One region of the Rossellomorea sp. DUT-2 genome, then DNA from elsewhere that is predicted to be linked to it. Evidence: predicted binding sites of a transcription regulator. Region 1 holds the regulator's gene; the other holds the start of a gene.
The links. Region 1 encodes Rex, which represses fermentation and respiration genes when NADH is low (regulators of the CRP and FNR family bind a similar motif). Its sites were predicted from a motif close to TTGTGAAATATTTCACAA; they were not measured.

Region 1 (6,312 bases):
CACTTTGTACGGATAATGCTGCTATGATTGCAGCTGCTGGAACGGTCTTATTCCAACAAGGAAAAAGAGGGAGCATGGATATGAATGCTCATCCTGGACTTGATATCGAGAACTTCTAAAAGGGAAAGCTTAAACGAAACTTCGTTTAAGCTTTTTTTTATATCCAGTGATTGTTGATATCTTGTGAGTGAATGAGAGTAAAAAGAAACGAACATACGTTTTATCAACAGACTGTGGATAAAGTGTTAGTAACTATATAAATGATGTGTACACTTTGTGAAAAAGATCTAGTGTTAATAACCTATTTCTTGGAAGTGTATGTGGATAACTCAAGTTATAATTGTGGATTATGTGGAAAAACTCTGTTAACAACGGATAAACGGGATTTGAATTGTGGATAATGATGTGGAATAAAACAGGATTGGGGTCCTAGAGTTATCCCCAATCCTGTGGATTACTGTTCTTCTTGAAGAATCTCTTCAAGTTCTGTCCATTCTTCCAATAGAGAATCAAGCTCTTCTTTTGCTTTTGTGAGGGAGTCATTGATGTCCTGTACCTTTTCGTGATCTTGAAAGACGTCAGGGTCACAGAGAAGATCCTCTTTTTCCTGGATGTCTTCTTCAAGAGCTTCCATGAGACCTTCGATTTCTTCTACTCTTCGTTTTCGTTGACGCTCAAGCTTCTTCGACTCTTTATCGATTTTATGGGACTGTTTTTGAGTTGTCACCTGTGAAGACACCTGTTCTCCTTGTTCCATCCGTTCGAGGGCAGCCAGCTCTTCCTGCTGTTGTAATTTCTCTACATAATAATCGTAATCGCCAAGGTATTCGGTCGATCCCTTTTTGGACAGTTCTACAACCTTTGTGGCAATTCGATTGATGAAATAACGGTCGTGTGATACAAAGAGAATCGTCCCAGGGTAGTCAATCAAGGCATTCTCCAGCACTTCTTTGCTGTCTAAATCCAGATGGTTCGTCGGCTCATCCAGGATCAAGACATTCCCTTTTTCCATCATGAGCTTGGAAAGTGCCAGACGTGCCTTTTCTCCACCACTCAGTGTGGAAACAGGCTTTAAGACATCTTCCCCTGAGAATAAGAAGTTCCCGAGTACAGTGCGGATTTCTTTTTCCATTTTCATTGGGTATTCGTCCCACAGTTCATTTAAGACGGTCTTATTAGAAGATAGTTCGGCTTGTTCTTGATCATAATAACTAATCGAAACATTCGATCCGAATTTAAATGCTCCTTCTAGAGGGTGCAGTTTATTGACCAATGTTTTCAACAGAGTCGATTTCCCGATCCCGTTTGGACCTACAAGGGCGATACTGTCTCCCTTTTTAACAGAGAAGTCGTTATGAGAGGAAACCTGTTCGTCTATTCCATATCCGATAGTAAGATCTTGGACGTGGAGAACATCATTTCCACTTGGACGATCAATTTGAAAAGCAAAGTTGGCAGATTTCTCATCTCCAAGGGGTCTATCCATCTTGTCCATTCGTTCCAGCTTTTTTCGGCGGCTTTGGGCCATCTTAGTTGTTGAAGCACGGGCGATATTCCGTTGGATGAAGTCTTCGAGTTTAGCGACCTCCTGTTGCTGGCGTTCGAACATCTTGAGATCCTTTTCGTAGTCTTCTGCTTTCTGTTCAAGGTATTTACTGTAGTTACCCAGGTATTTTTTGCTTCGATTACGGGAAATCTCATACACTTGATTGACGACGCTATCCAGGAAGTATCGGTCATGGGAAACAATCAGGACGGCTCCTTCATAGCTTTGAAGGTATGTCTCAAGCCACGATAAAGTCTCAATATCAAGATGGTTGGTCGGCTCATCGAGAATAAGAATGTCAGGTCTGGTTAAGAGTAGTTTACCAAGAGCGAGACGGGTTTTCTGGCCACCGCTCAAAGTGGATATCTTTGTATCGTAATCGAAATCTGCGAAATTCAAGCCGTGAAGGACAGAGCGGATATCGGCTTCATATTGGTAACCTCCAGAATCCTTGAACCTGACCTGAAGCCCATCGTATTCTTTTAATACGCGTTGATAAAGCTCTTCTTGATCATACACCGAAGGATCGGCCATCTGTTGCTCCAATATTCTTAATTGCTTTTCCTGCCTCTGCAATTCCTCGAAGACGGTCAGCATTTCCGACCAAATGGAAAGATCAGACTCCAAGCCGGTATTCTGAGCCAGGTATCCAATGGTAACCCCTTTTGGTTTCGTGATGTCTCCGGAATCATAGGAGAGATGTCCTGCAATTATTCTTAAAAGAGTCGACTTTCCTGCTCCGTTGCGTCCGACGAGAGCAACCCGATCTCTTGTCTGTATTTCAAGCTTAATATTTGATAGGATATTATCGGCACCAAAGTTTTTCGTTAGTTGATTCACTTGTAGTAGAATCATGACGTTTCACCTCTATTTCATAGTGCTAGTGTACCGTATTTGGGAGGTGAACGGCAATAAATCGACTATTAATCTTCGTACACTTAGGATAAAATATAGTGTATGATGGGTAGTAGAGTTTTAAATTCTGTATGCTTTCTATTTTGGAAGCGGTATCAGAGGTTTTGAATAGATGTGGGGGAATACAATATGAACCAGGATACAACGAAAATTCCACAGGCAACGGCTAAGCGCCTTCCGCTATATTATCGCTTTATCAAGAATCTGTACTCGTCGGGAAAGCAGAGGGTTTCATCGAAAGAATTGAGTGAAGCGGTGAAGGTCGATTCTGCCACGATACGCAGGGATTTTTCTTATTTTGGCGCGTTGGGTAAAAAGGGTTATGGATATAATGTCAATTATCTTCTATCCTTTTTTCGTAAGACATTGGATCAAGATGCTATTACGAAGGTTGTGCTGATAGGAGTAGGGAATCTCGGTACAGCTTTTCTTCATTATAATTTCATAAAAAATAATAATACTAAGATTGAAATGGCTTTTGAAGTGGATGAAAAGAAGGTTGGGACACAAATTAGCGATGTACCCGTTTATCATTTAGATGATTTAGAAGAGGGTCTTGAGGGGCATGATATTGAAGTGGCCATTCTGACGGTTCCGGCATCTTCTGCTCAGAATATCACAGACCGATTGGTTTCCTCTAATATTAAGGGAATCCTGAATTTCACTCCTGCGAGATTAACGGTGCCGGACCATATTCGAGTCCATCATATTGATTTGGCAGTTGAGCTTCAATCACTGGTATACTTCTTAAAGCATTATTCAGAGGATGACACGGAAATGTCACAAGATGGAATCATATCCGAATAGAAAATGATTCGTATTTACGTTATGATAGAATGGTAAAAGAGGAGGTGTCTCATTATGTTAGGTGCAGGTAGTATCGTACTTATAACGGTTGTTGCTTTACTGATCTTTGGACCAAAGAAATTGCCTGAGTTAGGGAAAGCAGCCGGTAATACATTACGCGAATTTAAAAATGCAACAAAGGGCTTAGCAGATGATGAGGACGATAATAGTAAAAAAGCTAAGTAGGGTAGGATGAACGCCATGAGTCAAAGTCAAAGAGACATGACAGTCTATGAACATATAGGAGAATTGCAAAAACGACTCATGTTTGTAGTCGTTTTCTTCTTGTTAGCGGTAATCGTGAGCTTTTTTCTTGCGGAGCCGTTGATTCGATACTTGCAGCACGCGGATGAAGCGAAAGAATTGACGATGAACGCCTTTCGGATTACAGACCCTCTCAAAATCTATATGGAAATGATCATGTTTATTGCGATCATCATGACATCCCCCCTTATCCTATTTCAAGTGTGGTCATTCATAAGTCCAGGCTTATACGAGAGAGAGAGGAAGGTAACGCTTAGTTACATACCGATTTCTGTCATTCTTTTCTTAGGTGGATTGTCATTTTCATATTTTATTTTGTTTCCATATGTTGTGAAATTCATGATGGGTTTATCAACCAATCTGAATATCCAGCAAGTGATTGGAATTAATGAATACTTTCATTTCCTGTTTCAAATAACCATTCCATTTGGATTTCTCTTTCAACTGCCGGTTATTATGCTGTTTCTGACACGCCTTGGGATTATTACCCCGATGCTGCTGGCGCAAATGAGAAAAGTGGCGTACTTCATACTGTTGGTCATTGCAGCCTTCATTACACCACCGGACATCGTCTCGCATTTAATGGTGACCGTTCCTTTGCTTCTTCTTTATGAAATCAGTATTTGGATTTCTAAAATCGGGTATAAAAAGGTTTTAGAAGCAGAACAAAAGCTTGAAATGGAACAGTTCGAGGATAAAAATAAGGATTGATCATTTGATCAATCCTTATTTTTTATTCTCTATTTTCTTTTTGATTTTGAAATGCAGCAACACCATCCGCAACCCGGAGCCAAAATCAAGGGTTGCCAGAAAGACAAGCATATAAGCGAAAAATCCCCAACCATCATCCTGTACATTTTGCACAGCAAAGTATGTGAAGAGCACACCGAGAAGGAGATAGATCACGCCTGAGAATAATGGTGATCTCCTCATAGAAATAATCCTCCAATAAATCCTTGTATTTGTTCAGCTTCGTTGATCATTTTTTCAATTTCATCCTTATAGATAGATTGCATTAGAACGACCGTTGTATTCATGGCAACATGGGCAAATATTGGAACCAGGATACGCTTCGTTTTGACATAAAGAAACGCAAAGGTAAAGCCCATGGCAGAGTACAGGATCACATGCACAGGCTCAAAATGAGCAAGGGCAAAGATAACAGAGCTGATTAACGCGGCGAAGAAGAAATTCATCTTCTCGTAAAGAACGCCGAAGATAATCTTTCTGAATACTATCTCTTCCAGTATAGGCCCGATGATTGCAGCGACCATCATGGATAGGGGTACCTTTTCAATAATGCTGATAATCATCTGAGTGTTTTCAGACCCCATCTCGATTCCGAGCGCATACTCGACTTGTATGGCGACGGATTGAGCAATGAACGCCATAAAGATTCCGACCACGGCCCATACGATGGAACTGCCTGCATTCATGGGAGCGGAACGTTCAAGTCCGGTGCTTGTTTCACTCTTCCTTAGAATGCCCCACACAACGAGCAGCGTTAACGTAAAGCTGATGATGAGCCAATATCCCGGAACAACACTTTTAACTGTATCTTCGGGTTGTCCAAGCACATCTACACCAATCTTAAGTAATAAGGGGATGCCTACAATACTTGAAAGCTGCATGACAATATAGGTAATTAAGATATATCCGAAATGTTTTTTCAACGTTTGATCTCCTTTGGCACCTGTTAGATGAAGAACAACTTCATTTCATCTTGATCTCACTCTTGTACAATTCTACTAAGAAAAGAGGAACTGTTCAAATCTAAGGGTTTTGTTAGAATTGTCACACTTCAATCGATAGTAATAAAGCCATACGGGGAGGCATAGGATAGGAGGGTGTGAAAAAAAGAGAAATATGACGAAAAAAATTTTAAGCAGGACTCTTGCAAAATGAAAACGAATTAATTAATATAATAGTTGTGTTAGCACTCACAGTGAGCGAGTGCTAATAAATATCATTTACATAATTTCAAGGAGGTTGTTTCACTTGTTAAAACCACTAGGTGATCGCGTCGTTATCGAGCTAGTTGAGTCAGAAGAAAAAACAGCAAGCGGTATTGTGCTACCGGATTCCGCAAAGGAAAAGCCACAAGAGGGTAAAGTGATGGCTGTAGGTACTGGTCGCATTCTTGACAACGGTGAGCGCGTTGCTCTTGAGGTAGCTGTCGGCGATCGAATCATTTTCTCTAAATACGCTGGTACAGAAGTGAAATACCAAGGCACAGAATACCTGATCCTTCGTGATAGCGATATTCTGGCTGTAGTTGGCGAATAATCAAACTTCGTATATAAACAATACTTTATTTAAATAAGAGGAGGACTTTATCAATGGCTAAAGATATTAAATTCAGCGAAGAAGCACGCCGTTCCATGCTTCGCGGTGTCGATCAATTAGCAAATGCAGTAAAAGTAACTCTTGGACCAAAAGGACGTAACGTGGTACTTGAGAAAAAATTCGGTTCACCACTTATTACAAATGATGGTGTAACCATTGCGAAAGAAATCGAACTCGAAGATGCATTCGAAAACATGGGTGCGAAATTGGTTGCTGAAGTAGCAAGCAAAACAAATGAAATCGCCGGTGACGGTACAACGACTGCAACGGTCCTTGCTCAAGCGATGATCCGTGAAGGTCTTAAAAACGTAACAGCTGGTGCTAACCCTGTTGGCGTTCGTAAAGGGATCGAAAAAGCGGTTCAAGCGGCTATCGAAGAATTAAAAGTGATTTCT
Region 2 (6,312 bases), on a different contig from region 1:
GGGAGTGGGATTAATTATGAAAATTGCAATTGCATCGGATCACGGCGGGGTAAATATCCGGGAAGAAATCAAATCATTATTAGAAGATCTGGGCCTCGAATATGAGGATTTCGGTTGTGAGTGTGGAACATCCGTTGACTATCCGGACTATGCAGTGCCTGTTGCAGAAAAGGTTGCCAGCGGTGAATTCGATCGCGGCATCCTGATTTGTGGAACGGGAATCGGTATGAGCATTTCAGCTAATAAGGTCAAGGGTATCCGCTGCGCCCTTGTACATGATGTGTTCAGTGCGAAAGCAACCCGTGAGCACAATGACAGCAATATGTTAGCCATGGGTGAACGTGTGATTGGACCTGGCCTTGCCCGTGAAATCGCTAAACAATGGCTGGTGACAGAATTTGAAGGTGGTCGCCATTCCAACCGTATAGGGAAAATCACGGCATACGAAGACAAACAATAGGGAGTGGATTTCATGGAAATCGCTCAAATGAAGGAAGAACTGCAAACGATCCTGCAAGAATTCAGCAAGCAGGTTCCGATGAAAAAGGGCCAAGTGTTTGTTGTAGGTTGTTCAACATCAGAAGTGATGGGGGAGCGGATCGGAACATCGGGAACCATTGAAGTAGCAGAAATGATCTTTGATGAGTTAAAAGGATGGGCAGATTCCAATGGTATTTCACTGGCTTTTCAGTGTTGCGAACACTTAAATCGTGCCATCGTTTTGGAAAGGGAAGTTGCTGAAAGAAAAGGACTGGATGAGGTCACGGTCATTCCTGTACGAAAAGCAGGAGGAGCCATGGCCACCCAAGCGTATCATTCCTTTGAAGATCCCGTCATGGTCGAGCATATCAAAGGTGATGCCGGCATCGACATCGGGGATACCTTCATCGGCATGCACCTGAAACACGTAGCCGTCCCGATCCGGGTATCACAGAAAAGCCTAGGCGAAGCCCACATCACACTGGCCAAAACCAGACCGAAACTCATTGGTGGAATCAGAGCTGTGTACGAATAATATTCTCTATTTAAAGGTCCGTCCCTCTGATTTGAGGGACGGACCTTTATTTCGGTGTTGCCTTAAATCCGGTTGTGAATTCCGAACTATAAAGGAAGGCATGGAGAATATGATTATGTTACAAGGCAGCGAGGGACAAAACTGATCGATTGGATAGAGAATCACAAACTATCAACGCATGTTCGCCTTCATTCGACAATGATAGTCATAGTGCTACTCTGGGGAGTGTGGAAGGAGAGTGGAGAGGATGTTTGTGAACACCATCACACGAGGTCCGTCCCTCTAATACGCTCTAAACACGAACATTACGTTTTGACTAGAGGTTTTTATTTCGCGTTTTGCTGAATCGTGTTAGAATGAGAGTGAATGAATCAATGAGGCGCCGAAGTTGGGCCTATGAATTAAAGGGGGATATGTATGAGTAAGATTGCCAAGCAAGATCCGGAAATTTATGCAGCGATTCAAGATGAATTAGAGCGTCAACGTACAAAAATCGAGTTAATTGCATCTGAAAACTTTGTCAGTGAAGCGGTTATGGAAGCGCAAGGCTCCGTTCTGACCAATAAGTATGCAGAAGGGTACCCAGGTCGTCGCTATTATGGTGGCTGTGAGCATGTGGACGTAGCAGAGAATCTGGCTCGCGACCGTGCGAAAGAACTATTTGGAGCAGAACACGTAAACGTTCAGCCTCACTCAGGAGCACAGGCCAATATGGCAGTCTACTTCACGATCCTTGAACAAGGGGACACAGTTCTAGGTATGAACTTATCTCATGGTGGACATCTGACTCACGGAAGTGCCGTAAACTTCAGTGGAATTCAATATAATTTCGTAGAGTATGGTGTGGATGAAGAAAAGCACCTGATCAATTACGAAGATGTTAGACAAAAAGCGTTAGAGCACAAGCCGAAGCTGATCGTAGCGGGGGCAAGTGCCTACCCAAGAGCGATCGATTTCGCTAAATTCCGTGAAATTGCAGACGAAGTGGGAGCCTACCTAATGGTGGATATGGCTCATATCGCTGGTCTTGTCGCGGCTGGTCTTCACCAGAACCCGGTTCCTTATGCAGACTTTGTGACCACAACGACTCACAAAACATTGCGCGGGCCTCGTGGCGGCATGATCCTATGCAGAGAAGAATTTGCAAAGAAAATAGACAAGTCTATCTTCCCTGGAATTCAAGGTGGCCCGCTTATGCACGTGATCTCGGCTAAAGCTGTTGCTTTCGGTGAAGCGCTGCAGGAATCTTTTAAAGACTATGCACAGAACATCATCGACAATGCGAATCGCTTAGGCGAGGGTCTTGTAAAAGAAGGAATCAATCTTGTATCAGGCGGATCTGATAACCATCTATTGCTAATCGACCTGCGTTCTCTAGGACTGACTGGTAAAATCGCAGAGAAAGTGCTTGATGAAATCGGGATTACCGTTAACAAAAACACGATTCCATTCGATCCGGAAAGTCCATTCGTAACAAGTGGAGTACGTATCGGTACAGCAGCTGTTACGTCCAGAGGATTCGGGCTCGAAGATATGGATGAAATTGCTTCCATCATGGCGTTGACTCTTAACAACCATGAAGACGAAGCGAAACTGGAAGAAGCACGCAAACGTGTCATCGACCTGACAAGCAAATTTGAATTATATCCTGAAAGATAATAGATGATGACCTCTTCGCCAGGGACGGACCTGGTGGAGAGGTTTTTTAGTAGAAAAGTAGATTATTTATCTATTTTTGAGCTCTAAATACTAGCGTGATGGGCAACTTGAACCGGAATCCGGCCGTAGTTCACAATAATCCAGCCGATTTCCATTAAAATCCGGCCGATTTAGAGGATAATCCAGCGGCTATTTAAAAAAATCCAGCCGATTCTGGCATTAATCCGGCCGATTAACAATATTAACCAATACCCAACCAGATTCACACCAGCCTACACGTCGATCCCCCACCCCTCATATCAATTCTAACGATTCCATTACACTTCCCATCTCATGTTGCTCTTAAATTATCTTTTATGTACAATAGTCTGAGGTGTAAAGGAAGTAGACAAACTATTTTTACATAAAATCGAATTTAAAGGAGAGAGTCGAATGGGCAAAGTATATGTATTTGATCATCCGTTAATCCAACACAAATTAACGTTTATTCGTGATAAAGAAACAGGTACGAAGGAATTTCGTGAGCTTGTTGATGAAGTGGCGACATTGATGGCGTTTGAAATCACCCGTGATTTACCGTTAGAGGATATTGAAGTGGAAACACCAGTAAGCAAAGCAAAGGCCAAGACTCTTGCAGGTAAAAAATTAGGGATTGTTCCTATTCTGCGAGCAGGACTGGGAATGGTCGACGGAATCCTTAAACTGATCCCGGCTGCCAAAGTAGGACATGTTGGTTTATATCGTGACCCGGAGACTCTTAAACCGATTGAATATTACGTAAAGCTTCCAAGTGATGTGGAAGAGCGTGACTTCATCCTGGTCGATCCAATGCTTGCAACAGGGGGATCTGCCGTTGAAGCCATCAACTCATTAAAGAAGCGTGGTGCGGTAAGCATCAAGTTCATGTGCCTCGTTGCATGTCCAGAAGGGGTGGACGCTATCAAGGAAGCGCACCCTGACGTGGATATCTTCATCGCGGCTCTTGATGAGAAGCTGAATGAAAAAGGCTACATCGTTCCTGGTTTAGGGGACGCAGGAGATCGTTTATACGGTACGAAATAATTTGAAACAGAAATGAAAGCCGGATTATCGACAATTGATAATCCGGCTTTTTTATCTTAATAATGATTAAACTACATAGTATTTTAGTTGGAAGTATTTACATTAAATTCAAGGGTTACTCATAAAAAGAATTTTCTATATAATGGAGGGGCATGTGAAGGTAGAATCTATGGATTTGCTAATAAAGTGAGCAACCTGCGGAATAAGGCTCCGCTTTTCTGTAAATGTGTTAAAAATGTGAACAATATGGAAACGCGTGGATAGGTTGTGAACTTTTTAACTTGAACGCATTGACATAGATAATACCCTATTGTATGCTTACAAAGGGTATCAAATGATAAGGTTTTCACAAGGGTTGAACCCGTATGGAAACGGTTTTTCATCATTTGTACAGTGTAAACGATTTTCCACTAAATCACATGTGTGGAGATGAGAAAAATGCGTCAAAATGATCGGCGCCCGTATCAATCGATGGTCTTGTATTCTGCTATTCTTTCCCAGCTTGTTGGTTCTATCTTAATAGGAATCTTCGGCGGGAGATGGTTAGATGGAATATGGAGCACCACACCACTTTTCTTAATTATTGGACTACTCCTTGGGCTCGCAACAGGAATCTACACCATGCTCCGTACAGTCCAACATTTCAATTCGGGAGATTAATGTATGCCAGAACTTCAGCAATTGTTTAACAGGCATCGTAAGTACATATTTTTCCTCCTTTCCTTTTACGTCCTCGGTTGGGGTTTTACTTCCTATCAGTCTATTTTCCTTGGGCTTATTTTGGGGACAGGCATCAGTCTGTTTAGTCACTGGCTGATCATGAGGAGAACCGTGCGATTCGGTGATGCAGTAGAATCTGGTCAAAAGGTTCGATCATTGGGAACCTTCTCAAGGATGGCAGGTGCGGCCTTTGCAGTCATTATTGCAACGGAATACCCTGAGCACTTTCATCTCCTGAGCGTCATTATGGGATTAATGACAATTTACCTTGTCATTATGATAGATTATTTTATTCAGCAGCTTTTAGCTCATAAATAGCGGGGAAGAGAGGTGAATTTCATTGCATCATGAAAATCCTACAGCCGAGTTTCTAGGGTTAACTTTTAACCTGGCGAACGTACTGATGATCACAGTGGCAAGTGCCGTTGTTTTCCTAATCGCCGTTCTGTCAACTCGTAGACTGGCCATGAAACCAACAGGAGTGCAAAACTTTATGGAGTGGGTCATGGACTTTGTCAAAAATATCGTGAAAAGTAATATGGATTGGAAAACAGGTGGTCGTTTCCATCTCCTTGGACTTACTTTACTCATGTACATTTTCGTTTCGAATATGTTAGGACTTCCGTTCTCGGTAGTCATTGACCACGAATTATGGTGGAAGTCACCAACAGCGGATCCAGTTATCACTATGACCCTGGCGGTTATGATCGTTGTGTTAACGCACTATTATGCAATCAAGATGAAAGGCTTCGGTGAATACGGTAAAGACTTCTTCAGACCTATGTCGTTCTTATTCCCGCTGAAGATCATTGAAGAATTTGCCAACACACTAACGCTTGGTCTTCGTCTTTACGGTAACATCTACGCTGGGGAAATCCTGCTTACTTTATTGGTAGGAAGCCTCGCACACATGGGAGCAGCCGGATTACTGGGTGCCATTATCCCAACGATTGTATGGCAAGCTTTCTCAATCTTTGTCGGCGCAATCCAATCATTTATTTTTGTTATGTTAACGATGGTTTATATGGCTCACAAAGTCAGCCTGGACCATTAATATATACCCTGTTCAAAATTGAACAAAACTACTCAAAACATTTTTCATACATTTAAAGGAGGAAATTCAGAATGGGTCTTTTAGCAGCAGCAATTGCAATCGGTTTAGCAGCACTAGGTGCAGGTATTGGTAATGGTCTTATTGTTTCACGTACGGTAGAAGGTATGGCTCGTCAACCGGAAGCTCGTGGAATGCTTCAAACTACAATGTTCATCGGGGTTGCGTTAGTAGAGGCGATTCCTATCATCGCAGTAGTTATCGCATTCATCGTAATGGGTCAATAATAGCAGTTTAAAGTTCAAGATGGCGAAGATCATTCGATAAGAACCTTCGCCATTCCTTTATGTTTAGTACTTATGAACATATGACTATGAATGATACGGCATTTGCCGTTATTGTACAGCTTTCTTTAGGGAAGGCATTGACTCTTGAAGGGAGTGAAACCTCGTGCTTACAAACGCATTAGTCCTTGGAGCTGGTGGCTTCAACGGTGGAGATATCGTATTCCAGCTTGTAATGTTCCTTATCCTTCTTGCGTTATTGAAGAAGTTTGCCTGGGGTCCTTTGATGGGCATCATGCAAGAGCGTGAGAATCACATTGCAGGCGAAATAGAAGCGGCAGAACAAAGCCGTCTAGAAGCAAATAAGAGCTTGGAAGAACAGCGTCAACTTTTAAAAGAGGCTCGTCAAGAAGCGCAAGCGATGATCGAGAACTCTAAGAAGCAAGGCGATGAGCAACGTGAACAAATCATCATTGCCGCTCGTCAGGAATCTGAGCGCTTGAAAGAATCTGCGAAACGTG

Region 2: the regulator Rex is predicted to act here: its motif matches at 4,002-4,019, upstream of ACOSV2_RS18810 (AtpZ/AtpI family protein).

The regions. Positions count from the first base shown of each region.
Region 1 is NZ_JBQPEO010000008.1:3,338-9,649, forward strand. It holds gene tsaD (tRNA (adenosine(37)-N6)-threonylcarbamoyltransferase complex transferase subunit TsaD) at 1-119, shown strand, start outside; gene ACOSV2_RS21060 (ABC-F family ATP-binding cassette domain-containing protein) at 455-2,401, opposite strand; gene ACOSV2_RS21065 (redox-sensing transcriptional repressor Rex) at 2,591-3,268, shown strand; gene ACOSV2_RS21070 (twin-arginine translocase TatA/TatE family subunit) at 3,323-3,493, shown strand; gene tatC (twin-arginine translocase subunit TatC) at 3,509-4,282, shown strand; gene ACOSV2_RS21080 (YdiK family protein) at 4,298-4,504, opposite strand; gene ACOSV2_RS21085 (CPBP family intramembrane glutamic endopeptidase) at 4,501-5,244, opposite strand; gene groES (co-chaperone GroES) at 5,570-5,857, shown strand; gene groL (chaperonin GroEL) at 5,911-6,312, shown strand, end outside.
Region 2 is NZ_JBQPEO010000005.1:196,632-202,943, forward strand. It holds gene rpiB (ribose 5-phosphate isomerase B) at 17-460, shown strand; gene ACOSV2_RS18795 (TIGR01440 family protein) at 473-1,015, shown strand; gene glyA (serine hydroxymethyltransferase) at 1,433-2,674, shown strand; gene upp (uracil phosphoribosyltransferase) at 3,107-3,736, shown strand; gene ACOSV2_RS18810 (AtpZ/AtpI family protein) at 4,175-4,396, shown strand; gene ACOSV2_RS18815 (ATP synthase subunit I) at 4,400-4,774, shown strand; gene atpB (F0F1 ATP synthase subunit A) at 4,797-5,510, shown strand; gene atpE (F0F1 ATP synthase subunit C) at 5,582-5,794, shown strand; gene ACOSV2_RS18830 (F0F1 ATP synthase subunit B) at 5,958-6,312, shown strand, end outside.